Sporocytophaga myxococcoides DSM 11118: one gene and its partner. The protein of the gene in region 1 binds, or shares a complex with, the protein of each later gene. Links are inferred from orthologs where the notes say so. Each region holds a gene or a part of one and is shown in the gene's direction. Other genes may lie near its edges. The genes, in order: rny and pfkA.

Region 1 (9,394 bases):
CCTGATTTTGAAGATAAGTAAGATGAGGCTTATAAAAAGCCATTAATTCCTCTGGCAGAGCAAAAACTGCCAGGCGATTAATTTCTTTGTGGGCATAAAAGCCCCAGGCGAACAAATAGTTAGAAGTCAGAAACCCGATAGTAGATAGTAAAAATCTCATAGCTGAATTTTGATGATGTGAAAATAAAGGAAATATTTACAAAGTTTTTGTTTTTCTCAAAATAGTCGTATCTTTGCAATCCTATTTAGGAAAAGTCTAATATAAGAATTAAAAATAAGATGGCTAATCATAAATCCGCTTTAAAAAGAATAAGAGCTAACGAGGCTAGAGCTTTAAGAAACAAATATCAGGCTAAAACCACTCGTACTTTTATCAAAAGATTAAAAAACACTACAGATAAAACTGAAGCTCAGGAACTATTAAAAGAAGTTTCGGGAATGATCGACAAACTTGCAAAGAAAAACATTATTCACAAAAATAATGCTGCGCACAAAAAGTCGGCTCTTGCAAAACACGTTGCAGCTTTAGCTTAATTTGCCGTAAGTAACAAAAAATAAATTAGTTTATAAAAAAGCCTTGTACAGAGCCTTGTACAAGGCTTTTATTTTTATATTTAACCAAAATTTTTTCAATAGCTATGGAAGACGTTAAATATTTAAAAATTTTAAGTTGGGCTGAAGAAGATCGGCCTAGAGAAAAGCTAATTCTGAAAGGAAAAGAATCTCTTTCAGATGCAGAATTAATGGCAATATTATTAGGGTCGGGAACGGTATCTTTAAGTGCTGTGGATGTGGCAAAGCTAGTTCTAAATGGATGTAGCAACAATCTTAATAACCTCGCGAAACTGAGTATCAAAGATTTACAAAAATTCAAAGGAATCGGCGAAGCTAAAGCTATTACAATCATAAGCGCACTTGAACTTGGTAGGAGACGAAAAGAGGCAGGTCAAAATAAGAGGGAAAAAATAACCTGTGCATCGGATGCATTTGATTTAATGAAACCACATCTGCTGGATCTTCAGCATGAGGAGTTTTGGATTATTTTACTCAACAGATCCAATGATGTTATAAAAAAAGTTTTTATAAGCTCAGGTGGCGTTGCTGGAACTGTGGCAGATCCCAAAATGATATATAAACATGCGCTTGAGCATCTTGCAAGTGCTATCATCCTAGTCCACAATCACCCCAGCGGCAACCTGAAACCAAGCGAGGCAGATATTTCGTTAACCCGTAAATTAAAACAGGCAGGGTCTTTTCTGGAAATCCCTGTTCTGGACCACCTGATCTTTACTGATCATGAATATTATAGTTTTGCAGATGAAGACAAACTTTGATACAATAAAAACTAAGCACATCCTTTGGACTGGGATGGGTGTTGCTTTAGTATTAGTTATTCTTTCTTTTGTGTTTAGCAATATTAAAACGAGCTATAAGCAAAATGTAGAGGATTACAGGAGACAGAGGAATGACTTTTTCAAACATTCTCCATTTTCTCCAATTGAGGATAAAGAAGCTTTCACAACGCTAAATTATTTTATACCTAATACTAAGTATAAAGTAGAGGCAGAACTCTACCCCCTTTCCGATTCTTCAGAAATTACAATCACCAGAAATGATGGTAGAAAAGACACTTATAAAAAATTTGCCACAGCTTCCTTTACTTTAGAAAAAAAGCCTTTACAGCTAACTCTTCTAATTTCAAAAGATTCATCAAACAATGAACTAAACGCTTTTATTCCTTTTTCTGATAAAACCAATGGAGGGGAAACTTATAGTGGAGGTAGATACCTTGACTTAAAAATAACTGATAAAAAACACGCTGTAATTGACTTCAACTTTGCATACAATCCATTTTGTGTGTACAGTTATAAATACAGCTGTCCTCTACCGCCGCCGGAAAACCATTTGGACATAGAAATTCCTGCCGGCGAAAAAATATGGGAAAAGCCTCAGGAGAAATAAGTGTTTTAAGTAATTTTACAGATTCCACATTTCAAGGTTAAAATTTACAAATGAAAATTTCATATAATTGGCTACAGCAGTTTATTCAACTTACCGAACCTGCTGAAGAAATAGGTACTCTGCTTACAAAATCAGGTTTAGAAGTTGAAGGAATTGAAAAGTTTGAAAGCATAAAGGGAGGCCTTAATGGCATCGTAATAGGTAAGGTTTTAACCTGTGAAAAACACCCGGGCGCAGACAAATTAAAGAAAACTATTGTTGATATCGGAAATGGCACAATTCTGCCAATCGTTTGCGGGGCTTCAAATGTTGCAGAAGGACAAAAGGTAATTGTAGCAACTGTCGGTGCGACCTTATACCCTACTGAAGGCGAACCGTTTAAAATCAGCAAAGCAAAGATAAGAGGCGAAGTTTCAGAAGGAATGATTTGCGCAGAAGATGAAATCGGGTTAGGCAAATCTCATGATGGCATTATGGTACTTCAGACTGAACTGCCCCTTGGCACTTCTGCTGCTGAATATTTCAAAGTCGAAAATGATTATACTTTTGAAATAGGCCTAACTCCAAATCGTGCTGATGCAGCTTCTCACCTCGGTGTTGCAAGAGATTTGAGAGCTCTTTTGAAAAGAGAAATTTGCAAAGGAGAAGAAAAGTCTTTACCGGCTCAAAAAGAAAAACATGCTATCAATGTTTCTGTCGAAAACTCAGAAGCTTGCCCAAGATATTCAGGCATCATCATAAAAGGCATATCAGTAAAAGAATCTCCTGAATGGCTTAAGAACAGATTGAAGTCTATCGGCCTCTCTCCGATTAACAATATTGTTGACTGCACCAATTTTATACTGCATGATCTTGGCCAACCACTTCATGCGTTTGATCTTGCCAAAGTTGGAAATACTGTTAAAGTTAAAACTGCAACAGAAGGTACCGAATTTGTTACTTTAGACGGAAATAAAAGAAAACTAACTTCCAAAGATCTTATGATCTGCAATACAAACGAACCAATGTGTATTGCAGGAGTATTTGGAGGATTAGATTCAGGTGTAAAATCTGACACTACAGCCATTTTCCTTGAAAGTGCTTATTTCTCTCCGGATTATGTGAGAAAAACAGCTCAACATCATGGAATAAAAACAGATTCCTCTTTCAGATTTGAAAGAGGAACAGATCCTAATATGACTGTTGAGGCTCTGAAAAAAGCTGCAAACCTCATCCTGGAAGTAGCTGGCGGAGAAATCGCTTCAGATTTGATTGATATTTACCCTAGTCCTATTCAAAACTTTGAGATAGAAACTTCATTTTCCTATATCCATAGATTGATTGGTAAAAAGATTTCACCTGATACAATTGTAGAAATTCTTTCAAATCTTGGAATCAAGATACTTGAAGTTAAAGGAGATAGTCTTAAGGTTTCAGTACCTCCTTTTAAAGTTGATGTTCAGAGAGAAGCTGATATAGTTGAAGAGGTTTTAAGAATTTACGGATACGATAATATTGAAATTGATCCGAAAATCAAGACAGATTACATTGCTGATTTCCCTAAAAAAGATAAAGCAAAACTTCATGGCAAACTTGGTAATTTGCTTGCAGGAGCAGGATTTTCTGAAATAATTACAAATTCTCTTACAAAAGAAAGTTATCAAAAACTGGTTGAAAATAGTGACAATCCTGTATTGATTTTGAATAAACTTAGTGAAGATTTGGGGGTAATGCGCCAAACATTGCTCTTCTCAGGCCTTGAAGTCATTGCTTACAATGTGAATAGAAGGCAAAAAGACCTGAAATTCTACGAGTTTGGAAAAACATATTTTAAAACTGAGAAGGGCTATACTGAAAAAGATCGTCTTGCATTATTTATTACAGGAAACCAACATCATGAATCATGGATAGCAAAAGATGCTCCCTCTGATTTCTTTACACTGAAAAACTTCATTCATAGAATTATTGAAAAACTCAATATTAAAGGAACAACTGTTAACACAATTTCAAGTAATTACTTCTCTGAAGGCCTTGAATATCAAATCAAAGGTAAAACTTTAATTCAGTTCGGGAAAATTGCGGATAAAATATTGAAGGCAACTGATTTAAAACAATCTGTTTACTATGCAGACTTCGATGCTGCACTTCTTTTAAATCTACTATCTGAAACTACTGTATATCAGGAAATTTCCAAATTCCCAGAAGTAAGACGGGATCTCTCATTAGTTATAGACAAAGGAGTTACTTTTGAACAGATTAAACAACTTGCTCAGAGTAAAGAAAAGAAGATTTTACAGGAGATTAACGTCTTTGATGTATATGAAGGTGCAAATTTGGGAGACAACAAAAAATCTTATTCTGTAAGTTTTTATCTTCAGGACGATGAAAAGACACTTACAGATAAAGTTATTGATCAAACCATGCAAAAACTCATGGATTCATTTGAAAAAGACCTTGGAGCAATTATCAGAAAGTAATTAATGAAGGATAAGCGGGAATTATTGGTAAAACTTGATTTTCTTGAGCATAAAATCGAAAGCGTGTTACAGGAGCTGCATTCGGCCAAAACTGAATTGATTAGGATTAAAGGAGAAAATCAAGACTTAAAAGCGGTAATCGAACGCCAAAATCAAGAGATAAAAAACTTTCAAAATCAAGAGAAAATTAGTAAAATTGTATCGTCAATTGCAGAGGATGCTCATAATCCTTCAGAATTAAAGCTGAAAATTAACGAGTATATTAGAGAAATTGATAAGTGTATAGCACATTTAAGTGAATAATTAAAGATCATAAATCCCTGAATGGGAGAACTTTCGATAAAAATCAGAATCGCAGAAAGGGAATACCCAATGCGTGTAGATGCTGCTGAAGAAGAGCGACTTAGAATCGCCGGCAGATTGATTAATGAAAGAATTAAAATGTATAGGGATCAGTTTGGAATAGATGACAAGCAGGATCTTTTGGCAATGGTCGCTTTTGACTGTTTTGCTGAAGGACTGCGGACAGATGCTGAAAACCAAAAGTATATAAATGAATTAGAGTCCAAAATAACCCGTTTGGACAACCTAATTTCAAACACTGGTATCTGATTTAGAATCCCTGTTTCTGATCTATTATTTTTACTTAAAAGTTAGAAAACTTTTTCATTTCCCCTTCTGCCTTTTTTAATAAACCCTAAAACCAAAAAAATGGTAGATGTTCTATTTTATATTATAACTGCAATTGTATTCCTGGGAGCAGGGATTGCAATTGGCAGATTCCTTCTCATGAAGGTCTTCAAAAAACATGAGGAAGAAGCACTGGCTAAATCACAATTAATTATTAAGGAAGCTGAAATTCAAGGAGAAAGCATCAAGAAAGAAAAAATTCTCCAGGCTAAAGAAAACTATCTGAAAATCAAAGCGGAATTTGAAGAGGAAGCTAACAAGAAAAAGAACATCATTATTCAAAATGAGAACAAGCTGAAACAAAGAGAAGGAAATCTTTCAAAATTGCTGGAAACCAATTCTAGAAAAGAAGCAGAATTGGAAAGTATGAAAGAAAACCTTTCTGCTCAGATGGAAATCATCAACAAAAGAAAAGATGAGCTTGAAAAAATGAAAGCTTCTCAAGTTACCAAACTTGAGAAAATTGCCAATCTTACTGCTGAAGAAGCAAAACAAAATTTGGTAGAAGCTCTAAAAGATGAAGCTCGTTCCAAGGCATCTTCTTATATCAAAGACATTGTTGACGAAGCTAAGCTTACCGCTACCAAAGAAGCTAAAAAAGTCGTTATTGAAACGATTCAAAGAACTGCTACAGAAAATGCAATTGAAAATTGTGTTTCCATTTTCAACATTGAAAGTGACGATATTAAAGGTAAAATCATTGGTCGTGAAGGTAGAAATATCAGAGCTCTAGAGGCTGCTACCGGAGTTGAAATCATAGTAGATGACACCCCTGAGGCAATTATTATCAGTGGTTTTGACCCTGTTAGAAGAGAAGTTGCAAGACTTTCGTTGCACAGACTTGTTCAGGATGGAAGAATTCACCCTGCCAGAATTGAAGAGGTTGTTGCCAAAACTTTCAAAAATATAGAGGAAGAAATTATTGAAATCGGGGAGCGTACTGTTATAGATCTTGGAATTCACGGTTTACACCCAGAATTGATTAAAATGGTGGGGAGAATGCGTTTCAGATCTTCATATGGTCAAAATCTTCTTCAACACTCCAGAGAAGTTGCCAAATTAGCTGCAACTATGGCAGCCGAGCTTGGCCTTAATGCCAAACTTGCAAAAAGAGCCGGACTTCTTCATGATATCGGAAAAGTTTCTCCTGAAGAACCAGAATTGCCTCACGCAATCCTCGGAATGGAACTTGCTAAAAAATACAAGGAAAGTCCTGAAGTCTGTAATGCCATTGGTGCACACCACGATGAAATTGAAATGACCTCACTCCTTTCTCCAATAATTCAAGTTTGTGATGCCGTCAGCGGTTCCAGACCTGGAGCAAGAAGAGAAGTTATGGAGTCTTACATCAGAAGACTTAAAGAATTGGAAGAACTGGCGCTTTCATTTGATGGAGTTACTAAATGTTATGCTATTCAGGCTGGTAGAGAGCTGCGAATAATGGTTGATGCTGAAAATGTTTCTGATGAAAAAGCAGGAACATTATCTTTCGATATATCGAAAAAAATCGAAACCGACATGCAGTACCCTGGTCAGATTAAGGTAACCGTAATCAGAGAAATGAGAGCTGTAAGCTACGCGAAATAACAAAGAATTCAGACTTTAAACAAAAGGCTGGCCAGTTTAATGGTCAGCCTTTTTTATTAGCTGAAGTAACACTTTTAACTTTTTTAATTTTCCACCAGTTTTCTTAATAAAAGAATTTAAAATGGAAACTATACTCTCTTCAACCACCACAATGGATATTTCATCATCAGAAACAAGAATGGCTGGAGCTTTCTCCGGATTTTTTGCAAGAATTTCCCTTGATGCACAACCGGGAGAAAATGAGGTGATCATACATAGCCTGCCACTGGGAACTAAATGTATAACCGTTTGGATGATGGAGTGGTCTAGTCCTAATAATCCACATGTTGGAGATGCAGTATTTTACACCGATAGTGTCCAACTCTTTGATAATGGTACCAAATGTAGGGTAAAATATCGACTTGACTATCCAATGGCCCTTCCTGCAGCAGCTTCAATCATTTGCGGATAACATTAATTGTCGGGAAATAAAAAAAGCTGCCTTTGAGGACAGCTTTAAGTATTACTGATTATTTCTTATTAAAAATAGAAATGTAGGTTCAGATTAGCATTAAAATTATCCAATCCTAATCCAAAGTTATTAATTCCTGTTGAATTGTTTGGAGTTGGTTTCGCTTCATATTCTACTGCATTTCCGCTTGTATTATTCATTGCTTGAAGCTTTACAGAATCGCTTTTTTTGCTGGCAAAACCTAATGTATAACCAAATTCAGCGCCTAAGGAGATCTTTGGAGCGAAGAAATATTCGATTCCGGCAAATCCTCTAACACCAGCAAAAAATGTAGCTCCATGATTGTATTCTGTCCATCTTGAAGTAGTAGAATCTGCTCCTGGAATCCTGTTATAAGCATTTTCATAAGAAACTGGTGTTGGGAAATTTGCTCCCATTCCATTTCCATAATCAGCCTTTTCCTTTACCTTATTGAATCCTAAAAGTATTTCTCCTCCATATACTCCCTGAACTCTGCTCGCTCCTCTTCTTTTTTCGAGTCCTAAAGCCAGCAATACTGCGTTATTTCTTATGGTTACTTTATCTTCCGCAAACTGAGGCGCAAGGTTATTTGCCGTACCATCATTATTTGCCGCAACGATGTATTTATTAGTTGCCTTAGTAAAGTTAAACTGGAATCTTGCTCTAACAGCAGTATGATCATCAAGAAGATATTTACCAGTGAAAGCATTACCAATTCTGCCTCCTAATACTGTATTACTGAAGCCACTAGGGTAATCAACTGCTGGAGCTTGGTTACCTCCACTGAAGAAATTACCCAGGTACAACAAAACTGGATCAGCAGAGAATCCTATAGCATATTCTCCCTTTTTTGGTAAAATTAAAACACCTCTTTTTGATCTTAATTCAACAGTTTCCTGACTTGCTGCTGTTTCCTGAGCAGTCGCAAGTTTGCATGCTGATATAGCCAGCAATGCTACTAGGATTATTTTTTTCATTATTATTTGCTTAAAAAATCAGATTAAAAATTAGCCTTTACATATTCATCATAAACTCTGTAATTCTCATAAGTGATGGTTCCTGCATAAACGTCATCTGATACATAGAATGATCCAGGAAATTTGTAAATCATCGCTCTTTCGTCCCCATTGTTGTTTTGTTTTGCTTCAAAATCCTGAGGTATGATTCTTACATCAACTGATCTTCCATTCGCATCTACATTGAATGTATACTTTCCATTCACATCAGTTACTGTGTTGTACACAATATTTGGATAGTCTTTATTCGGATCAGGATTAGTTACAAGATCCGCTGAATTAATAATAGCCTGAACTTTAACATTTGCTGCCGGCTCAAAATCTCCATTATTAGTGTTTAGTTCAGCTTTTAGATATCCTATAATCGTAGCTTTTCCATTTGACACAACAGGACCATTATCATCATCCTTTTTACATCCAACCAATGTCATCCCTACAAATAGAGCAAGAGTTCCACCAATAAGTAGCTTTCTAAAATTTTGTTTCATGATTTAAAAATCAGTTTTGTTTGTTAAAAATTTGAATTATTTAAACTTAAAAGTTGTACCCAAAATTAATTAAGGGCATCCATTTATAAAAGTATTGAGCGGATATTTAATACTTAAAAATCAATTGAGTCGATATTTTTTTAGCAGAAATTATATGCAATCTATATAGCCATTCCTGAATATTATCTAGAATTTTTACATCAATACCATTTTCAATATTCCACTTTGTACTTTCAAACCACTGCTTTGCATCTTCTTTCTTCAATGAATATCGTTCTGAGACCATATTCGACGCTTCAGGGTTTTGCATGAAAGTTTCTACTGATTTATTAACAATTTTAAAAAATGTTGTTAGTATGGAACCATGCTTTTCGATAAAGTTTTCTGATGCAGCAAATACAAAACAAGGCCATGGGGTGAGCCTTTCTCCTATTCTTCGGAATTCACCTGCATCAACTAATGGTTTGGTCATATATTTTTCCCATAAAAAAATATCTGCTTTATCTTCTGATAAATAAGTTCTTGCACCTTCAAGATTACCAACCACAACCATCTGAGATTCTGAAATCTTCCAGTTTCTTTGGTCTGCATCTACATAGGACATAAGATGAGAACCTGACCCTTGCCTGCTTATTGCATACCTTTTACCTTCCAGCTGATCAATGTTGATATATGGCGAACTTGCAGAGACGTGAATCCCCCAAATTAATGGAGTCTCCACAT
Region 2 (9,389 bases), on another replicon or contig:
CCCTCCATTGTTACCATTTTGGGCTTCCATTTTTTTTGGAATATTTCGTATAAAATGGATTTTCTGGTCAATGGATTTATTTCCTGAAGCTTTTGTAGCAAACAGGAAAATGAAAAGTAATTCTTTCCTTTATAGAATTATCAGATCCATTACTTATAACAACAAACCAGAGTTGCTGGTTTCATTAGGGCCCAAGCAGGCAGAATATATCCTGACAAATTATAAAAGGCCCCCTCTTGTTACAGTGTTACCATGTGGCGTCTTTACAGATTATGAAAAAGACGAACAAATTCCTGAATGGAAAAAAGATGATGGCAAAATTTATTTTGGTTATTGCGGGAATCTCGGAGCTCCACATTCGAAAAAATTTCTGAAAGAATTCATTGATACGTTTAATCCGGAAACACAACATTTAATCCTTGCTGTCTATGGACCAAAAGCTTCTGAAATACAAGAGTATGCAAAAGGGAAAGTTGGTATAACAATGCTTAAAAATGTACCAAGAAGTCAGCTACATTATATAGATATCCATCTTGTGAGTTTGCTTCCTGAGTTCAATCATACTGCTGTTCCTTCAAAAGCAATCAGTTCAATATGTACCGGAGGTACTGTTTTATTTTACGGAAATGAAGAAGCTGACACATGGTTTATGCTTCGCAATGCATCCTGGCTGGTTGATATTAATAAAGATTTAAAAAATCAATTGACAAACTTTATTGAGAATATTTCAGCGGAAGAAGTACTTGGAAAGAAAAAAGACTCAATAATACTTGCTGATCAGTTACATAAAATGGAAATATCAGCTTATCAGGAAATAGCGGATCATATAATCCGCTATCACCGGTGATTAAACTCTGCTTTTTAGACCATTAAAGATTTCTTCCAGCGTATTGGGCAGATCATATTTATAATTCCAGGCCGGATAGTGATTCTTAAATTTAGATAAATCACTTATATACCAGATATGATCACCGACCCGTGAAGTATCGGAATATGAATAATTCATTTTCTTTCCAGTGATTTTTTCACAAATCAGAATTGCTTCTTTCATTGAACAATTGGCAAACCTTCCCCCCCCTGCGTTATATACCTCTCCCTGACCAGGGTTTTGATAAAAATGCCAGAACATATTAATCAGATCGTAACTGTGTATATTGTCTCTGACTTGTTTTCCTTTGTATCCGAAGATTGTATAATGCTCGCCGGTGATTGCACATTTCATCAGGTAGGAAAGAAATCCATGGAGCTGTGTGCCAGAGTGATTTGGCCCAGTAAGACAGCCTCCTCTGAAAACACCGGTTTTCATTCCAAAATATCTTCCATATTCCTGAACCAATATATCAGCAGACACTTTTGAAGCTCCAAAAATAGAATGAGTAGACTGGTCAATAGTCATCTGCTCGTCTATACCATTTTTGAAATACTGATGCTCTTCGCTTATTTCCCATCTATTTTCCAATTCCACAAGAGGAAGAAAATTTGGAGTGTCACCATATACCTTATTGGTGGAAGTGAAAATAAAGACCGCCTCTGCACAATATTTTCTGGTCATCTCCAGCATATTCAAGGTACCATTGGCATTTACAGTAAAATCTGTAAATGGCTCTTTTGCAGCCCAGTCGTGGCTTGGCTGTGCGGCCGTATGCAAAACCAGTTTAATGTCTTTGCCATATTGAGCAAAAAGCTTATCTAATTCTTCCTGATTTCTTATATCAAGAGACTGATGAGTGTAATTGTGGTACGTAGTTTCTAGTCTTTGTCTGTTCCAATTGGTAGAAGCATTTTTGCCAAAAAAATACTGCCTCATATCATTGTCTATTCCTATTATAAGATCGAATTTATCGCTAAAAAAACCAACCGCTTCACTTCCAATCAATCCGGCAGAGCCCGTAATCACCGCTATATTCATATTCAATACTTTATTTACTTTTCCTTGTCTTTGTTACTAAATTTCAGAATAGAGCTTCTAATTATACCTAAGCTTCAGTAGCCTTAGTGTGACGGACTATTTTGAAGGATACCATATAATATTATCTAACAAAGACTTCCGTTGAATCTTATTTTAACAAAAAATTATATTATTTAATCCCCGAAAGATAATATATATTTTACATTTTACTCAAAGGTTATTGCCGATTTAGTCATTAAACGCCTTTCCAAATTTTCATTAGAAAAGATTGAATCCTATACATCCCGATAAAACCAATCAGCAAAAATTATTAAATTATTACTTACCAACTATTTAAGAAATCAAGAAGCATTTTGGGAAATTTTAAATAGTATCCATTTCCTGAAAAAAAGAAAATAATGAATCAATATCCATAATTCATGAATAATTGAGAGCATTTTTCATAAAATGAAGATTAAATTCGGAGGCAAAATCACAAAATCATTCACTTATCTTATTTTTTATGAATAGCTTGATTTTTCAATTTTATTTAAACACATTCGTTGAGGCTTAAAAAATAGACCTTGTGTATATATAATTGCTATGAAATTTCAGATTTATCGATTGTTATATTACAAGGATTTTAAAAACATAATTTTTTTTCTTAAAATTGACCCAGAAAATATAGGTTATAAAGTATGAAGAGAATTGCGGTTTTCACTTCCGGTGGTGATGCACCAGGTATGAACGCTTGTATAAGAGCTGTAGTTAGATCAGCGCATTACTTTGGTTTAGAAGTATATGGAATTTTGAAAGGTTATGACGGAATGATCCATGGTAACCTTATCGAAATGGATGACAGATCGGTTAGTAACATCATCCAAAGAGGTGGAACCATCTTAAAGTCAGCCAGAAGTGAAGAATTCAGAACTGTTGAGGGAAGAAAGAAAGCCTACGAGAATATTAAAAAATTTGGTATCGACGGATTAGTTGGAATTGGAGGAAACGGAACATTTACCGGTGCGGAAATTTTTTACAATGAATATCAGATACCTTGCGTTGGAGCTCCTGGAACAATAGATAACGACCTTTATGGCACGGATTTTACTATCGGTTATGATACAGCAGTTAATACTGCTCTTTCAGCAATAGACAGAATCAGAGATACAGCGGATGCTCACGAAAGAATATTCTTTATTGAAGTTATGGGTCGTGACACAGGTTATATTGCAGTAAGATCTGCAATTGCAGGTGGAGCTGAAATGTCTGTAATGCCTGAGACTAAAAATTCAGTTAAAGAGGTAATCCAGAAGTTAAAACACGGAACAAGCCAGTCAAAAGCGTCTCACATTATCATAGTTGCAGAAGGCCATGAAGTGGGAAGAGCTCAGAATATAGCTGATAAAGTAAAAAAAGAACTACCTGAACTTGATGCCAAAGTTACAACTTTAGGTCACGTACAAAGAGGTGGAGCGCCTACAGCTGCAGATAGAGTGCTAGCCAGCAGATTAGGACTTGGCGCTGTTGAAGGATTAATAAAAGGAAAAACCAATGTGATGGCTGGGGTAATCAACAGAACATTGTGCTACACTCCATTCAAAGATACTATTACTAAGAAAAAGCCAATTAACAAAGAGCTCATTCGTATAGTTGAAATTTTAAATGGCAGGAAATACCATAACATAGAAAGAGAAATTTTATAATAAAAAAAAGCCCCTGACCTGTCGGGGGCTTTTTTGTTACTCTCAGAGACGCTATGAATGGCATCTCAAAACCTTATAATGATTCACTTTAAGTTTTAAGCATTCCGCTTTCTGCTTTAATAAAATCAATAATCTCAGCCTTCTGTGCGGGGTTAAACCAATGATATTCTTTATCTTTTTTAAACCAGGTTAACTGACGTTTCGCATACCTTCTGGAGTTCCGCTTCAACAAACGAATCATTTCTTCCCGTTCATAAATTCCATCAAAAAAATCAAAAACCTCTTTATATCCTACTGTTTGTAATGCATTCATATTTTTATATGGAATTAATGCCTTCACTTCTGCTTCCAGTCCGGCTTCCAACATTAAATCCATCCGGCGATTTATTCTTTCATATAATTCCTCTCTTGGCCGCTCCAGTCCTATTTTTATAATTTCAAAGTTTCTGGATGCTTTTTCATTTTTTCTGTAAAAAGAAAATGGAATACCAGTACTTCTGATCACTTCAAGAGCTCTGAGAATCCTTTGATGATTGGACTTATCGACCTGTTCATAATAAACAGGATCAGACACCTTTAATTCTTCCAATAAAGGTGAAAGTCCTTTATCAGACAATTCTGAAACCAGCTGACTCCTGGTCTCCTCTTCCACCTCAGGCATTTCGTCAAATCCTTCACAAACAGCCTTGATATATAATCCAGACCCTCCAGTAAGGATCAAATAATCCTTTTCTGTAAAAAGATGATCAATTAACTTTAAAGCTTCCTCTGAATATGATCCTGCATTGAATGGTTCTGCAATGGAGTGACTATCGATAAAGTAATGAACAACACTTTTCATTTCAGCTGCAGTAGGCTTGGCAGTTCCTATGCTCATTTCTTTGAAGAACTGTCTTGAATCAGCTGATATTACCGGAACAGCAAAATGCTGCGCCAGTTCGACACAAAGGTCAGTTTTGCCGACTGCAGTCGGTCCTGCAATTACTATCAGATATTTACTTCCCACTTTCAACCCTTTTATAAAAATCAACTAGTGCCTCAGATTCCTTTTCCCAATTGAAAATTTTTCTTGCTTTCAAAGCATTCTGCTTGATTTCATCATAGAGTGCAGGCTCATTCAGCAATCTATTGAAAGCCTTTACAATTTCTTCATGTTTAAGATCAACCAGTAAAGCAAATGAATATACATCATTAAGATGTTTATATTCCGGAAAATTTATAGTTACCTGTGGAATTCCGGCCATCATATAATCGAAAAACTTATTGGCAAGAGAATAGTAGTAACTGGCCCCTCTGTTTTCCAAAAGCAATACACCGGCATATGCTCCACGAATAATTTCCTTTAATTTTTCAGGTTCCACATAACCCAAAAATTTCACTTTACCATCCAGATCCATATCCTTTGCTTTAGCCTTCATGCTTTCAAACATTTCTCCATCTCCGCAGATATAAAGGCTGCAATTGATTTCAGGCATTGCATTGAGCATTTGTTCTATACCTCTTCCTTCATTTACTGCTCCTGCATATACTATATATTTTTCCTTGGATGTTTCAGGGTCAACCGGCTTGTACAAAGGAAGATTTCTTATCAAGGAAAAACTAACTCCGGGATACCTTTCTTCAAAGATTCTCCTCACTCCTTCACTCACTGTATATGAATACTTTACTTTTGGCACTATATAATTCTCAAGCTTCAGCCACATAGACCTTACAACAGGTCTTCTGACAACTTCAATTACCTCTGTAAATAACTCATGAGCGTCATACACCAAAGGTTTATTTTTCACCTTCGAAACAACATAACAGGGAAGAATTGTATCAAGGTCAATTGCGCAGATTATATCTGCCCTTCTGAACATAAGAAAAAATAAAAGACGAAAATTATATTCCAGATAAAAAAGCTTCCCGTTTTCAAAAAAACAATCAAGCCTCTTTTGCTCAAACAATTGATGTTTTAACTCTATAGATTTTTTTCTTTTCCTACCTACCAGAAGAACAGAATGCCCGGCCTTAGCCAATGTGGATGAAATCCTTTGCATTCTTTGATCATAAGATAGATCGTTTGTTACCGTAAAAATGATTCTGGCCATTGCCTATTTTTTTGCAAATTAAACCGGGATTAAGCATTAAAAAAAATATCATTATTAATCAATTCATTAGAATTTATAATAAAGTATAGATTATAATGATTAACAGGATTTTCAACGGCTATGATTATTTTGAGTTAAAAATTGTAGCCTGAATTATTGTATTATAAATGAACTGAAAAATATTTTTCAAGGAATACATTTAAAACATTTTAATAACCAGCAACTTACAATCAAAGGCTTTTTGGCGTAAAAAAAGATTTTATAGATCAAATTGATTATATTTGTTTAAGTCGATCCATCCTCTGAGTACCCATGGAATTAGAAAATAAATCGAGAGAAGAACTAGCTGCGGAGATCCTGAAGCTTCAGGATAAAATAAACTTAATTGAAAGGCAATCTGATAAAAAATTACCAGAGATTGACCTTAATTTTCGTAATGCCCTGGAAAAAATTACCCTATTCGCTCTGAGTATCAATCAGGACGGAAAAATTGCCTATTGCAACCAGACTTTTGCTGATTTTATTGGAGCATCTAAGGAAGTCCTTTTAGGAAAGGAATGGACAAGTATTGTACATAAAGGTAAAGGCCAGGATGATCGTGGGATTTTTAGCCTGATTGAGAATGGCCAACTTTTTAATAATATCAAGAGAAAAATCATAGCCAAAGACGGACAAATAAGAACTGTCAGATTTCAGGTTTTGATTCAAAACAATTCGGATGGAAAGCTTTCAGAAACTACTCTCGTGGGGGAAGATGTCACAGAAAAAAAGAGGGTAATAAAAGCTTTAAAAGAAAGTAATGAGCAACTTCACGATCTTTTTGAAAATGCTAATGACCTTATTCAGGTATTTTCTCTTGAAGGTGATATTATTTTTGTAAACAATGCCTGGAAGAATACCCTTGGGTATGTAGATGACGAGATTACTAGTCTTAATTTTAAAGAGATTGTTCACAAGGACTACCAGCAAGCGACCTTTGATCATTTACAAAAAATATTAAGCGGAGAGAAAGGCGACAAAATTGAAACTGTTTTCACTACGAAAGCTGGTAAATCCATACATGTTATAGGTAGTGTAAACGTTCGATATGAGAAAGAAAAGCCAATTGCATTCAGAGGCATATTTCACGACAACACTGAAAGGATAAGAGCAGAAAGAGGGGTTACCCTTTATTACAAAATTGCCAACCTTACCATAAGCAGCAATAACCTGGAATCTCTCCTTTACAATATCCACCAGGAGCTTAAGACAATCATTGCTGTTAACAACTTTCACGTTGCACTTTATGATAAGGATAAAAACTATCTGAACTTTCCATACTATGTTGATGAAAACTTCGGAGATAGAATTACTACCCAAAAAAGGATTGTAGGAAAAGGCTTAACTGAATATTCTCTCTTTAACGACAAGCCTACTTTTCTTTATGAAGAAGACATTCACGAACTGGCAGCTTCAGGAAAAGTAGAATTAATGGGTCCGGTACCCAAAATTTGGCTGGGAGTTCCTTTACGCCTGGAAAACCGTACCATTGGAGTCATTGCAGTAAAAAGCCATAGTGACAGAAATAAATTCAAGAGAAGGCACCTTGATCTTCTGGATTTTATTTCAGGTCAGATTGCCATTGCAATTGAGAGAAAGAGAAATGAAGAAAAGATCCTTGAACAAACTGCAAGATTAAATTCAATTTTTGAAAGCAGTTCTCACCTGATATGGTCTGTTAACAGGCAAAGAGGGCTTACCTCTTTCAACAGAAATTATGCTGAAGCTATAAAAAGGAAATTCGGTTCTTATCCGGAACTTGACCAAGCCTCTGAAAAACCTAAAATATTAATGCTTTCAGACGAAATTTACCATGATTTCGTCAATGCAAGGTATAAAGAAGCATTTGAAGGAAAGCAGCAACACTTTGAAGCCCGAACAATCATTGATGGAAGGGAAACATGGAGAGAAACCTTTCTGAATCCTATATTCCTTCCGGATGGACGAATAGAAGAAGTTTCAGGTATTTCACATGATATTACAGAAAAGAAACATTGGGAAATAGCTCTGCAAGAAAGCGAGGAGAAGTTTCGTAATATATTTGAATCCTTTCAGGACATCTATTACAGAACAGATGTTCATGGCAGAATCAATATGATAAGTCCTTCTGGATGTGAGCTAAGCGGATATAGCCAGGATCAGATCATTGGGCGACACATTACAGAGTTCTATGTTAGTCCTAAAAAACAAACAGCGCTTGTAAAACAATTGCTACGTACAGGTACTATCCGAAACTATGAGAACAACCTGGTGCTAAAAGACGGAACGGTAATCCAGTCCATTTCAAATATCAGGCTAATTTATAGCAAAGAAGGTAAACCTATTGCTGTAGATGGAGTAGCCAGAGATATTACATATTTGAAGAAGGCTTCGGAAGAATTGCTTAAAGCTAAGGAAATAGCAGAAAGATCACTGAAAGTAAAAGAAAGTTTCCTTGCCAACATGAGTCATGAGATCAGAACACCAATGAACGGAATCATCGGAGTGATTGATCTGTTATTTGATTCTCACCTCGATGAAGAACAGAGAAAGTATGTTCAAACTATAAAGAAGTCTTCAGAGACTCTTTTGACCATTCTGAATGACATACTTGACCTTTCTAAAATTGAAGCAGGTAAGATGCAGCTTCGTCTTACTTCAGTTTCAATTGAGTCTACCGTTGAAAAATTATTTTCATTATTCTATCAACAGGCAGCTTCCAAGAAGATTGATTTTGCCTTTACTATTGACGAAAACATTCCAAAATATATTCTTGCTGATGAAATAAGGTTATTGCAGATCATGTCTAACCTTACCAGTAATTCAATAAAATTTACCGATCATGGAAGTGTAAATATCGAGCTGGTGCTTGACGAGAAAAAAGGAAGTACCTACAAAATAAAAGTATTGATAAAAGACACTGGGATTGGTATTTCCGAAGAAAATAAGAAAAAGCTATTCGAATCTTTTAGTCAGGTAGATACCTCTTCCACCAAAGCCTATGCAGGTACAGGTTTAGGGTTGTCTATATCGAAAGAGCTGTGTAAAATGATGAACGGACAGATTGGTGTGGAATCTGAGTTAGGTTTGGGTAGTACCTTCTGGTTTACTTTCGAAGCACAGGAGAGTAAGCGGGTATCGCCTAAAGCAAGCCTTTCGGAAAACCTATCCGAGACAAGCAAATCTTATTCTGATGATCCATTGAATGTGCTGCTGGTAGATGATAATCAGATCAATCAATTTGTTGCCAATGAGATATTGAAGAAAGCAGGCTGCAAAGTGGATATAGCCGAAAACGGAATTGAAGCAATTGCAAAAGTAAAGTCAAAGTCTTATGACCTGATTTTTATGGATATTCAAATGCCTCAGATGGACGGAGTAACAGCAACAAAAGAAATACGAAAGCTAAACCTTGCTCAAACACCTCCTATTATTGCGATGACGGCCTATTCCATGAAGGAGGATAAGGAAAAGTTTATTAAAGATGGAATGGACGACTATTTATCCAAACCTATAAAACCTGAAAATTTAATTAATAAGCTGAGAGAATGGAGTAGACATAAAAAGTCTGAGACAAAATCCGAGACAAATACCAATCAGGAAACATTAAAAACCAACGATGCAATTCTGAATCAGGAGGTTTTGGATAAACTGAAAGTTTTTGCTGATTCTGACACTTTACTAAATATC

Evidence for each region.
Region 2: rny (region 1) and pfkA share a complex: the UniProt entries of both Bacillus subtilis proteins name them as parts of the possible RNA degradosome complex. The link is inferred for Sporocytophaga myxococcoides DSM 11118 from one-to-one orthologs.

What each region holds. Positions count from the first base shown.
Region 1 is NZ_KE384560.1:1,014,038-1,023,431, reverse strand. Bases 4,468-7,412 are described here. They hold rny (ribonuclease Y), read left to right. Parts: upstream 4,468-5,129; coding sequence 5,130-6,695; downstream 6,696-7,412. Other genes in these bases: K350_RS0122620 (hypothetical protein), read right to left, coding at 7,215-7,412; K350_RS0122625 (hypothetical protein), read left to right, coding at 6,817-7,146; K350_RS0122635 (cell division protein ZapA), read left to right, coding at 4,743-5,030; K350_RS0122640 (coiled-coil domain-containing protein), read left to right, coding at 4,468-4,721. Outside these bases: K350_RS29985 (zinc dependent phospholipase C family protein), read right to left, coding at 1-160; rpsT (30S ribosomal protein S20), read left to right, coding at 280-534; RadC family protein, read left to right, coding at 639-1,334; K350_RS0122650 (DUF1684 domain-containing protein), read left to right, coding at 1,297-1,962; pheT (phenylalanine--tRNA ligase subunit beta), read left to right, coding at 2,013-4,418; more of K350_RS0122640, read left to right, coding at 4,422-4,467; more of K350_RS0122620, read right to left, coding at 7,413-8,144; K350_RS0122615 (hypothetical protein), read right to left, coding at 8,168-8,671; K350_RS0122610 (substrate-binding domain-containing protein), read right to left, coding at 8,778-9,394. UniProt on the Bacillus subtilis protein: Endoribonuclease that initiates mRNA decay. Initiates the decay of all SAM-dependent riboswitches, such as yitJ riboswitch. Involved in processing of the gapA operon mRNA, it cleaves between cggR and gapA.
Region 2 is NZ_KE384561.1:338,349-347,737, forward strand. Bases 1,649-4,588 are described here. They hold pfkA (6-phosphofructokinase), read left to right. Parts: upstream 1,649-2,586; coding sequence 2,587-3,591; downstream 3,592-4,588. Other genes in these bases: K350_RS0125465 (NAD-dependent epimerase/dehydratase family protein), read right to left, coding at 1,649-1,909; miaA (tRNA (adenosine(37)-N6)-dimethylallyltransferase MiaA), read right to left, coding at 3,680-4,588; K350_RS0125480 (glycosyltransferase), read right to left, coding at 4,587-4,588. Outside these bases: K350_RS0125460 (glycosyltransferase family protein), read left to right, coding at 1-847; more of K350_RS0125465, read right to left, coding at 848-1,648; more of miaA, read right to left, coding at 4,589-4,597; more of K350_RS0125480, read right to left, coding at 4,589-5,681; K350_RS0125485 (PAS domain S-box protein), read left to right, coding at 5,994-9,389. UniProt on the Bacillus subtilis protein: Catalyzes the phosphorylation of D-fructose 6-phosphate to fructose 1,6-bisphosphate by ATP, the first committing step of glycolysis.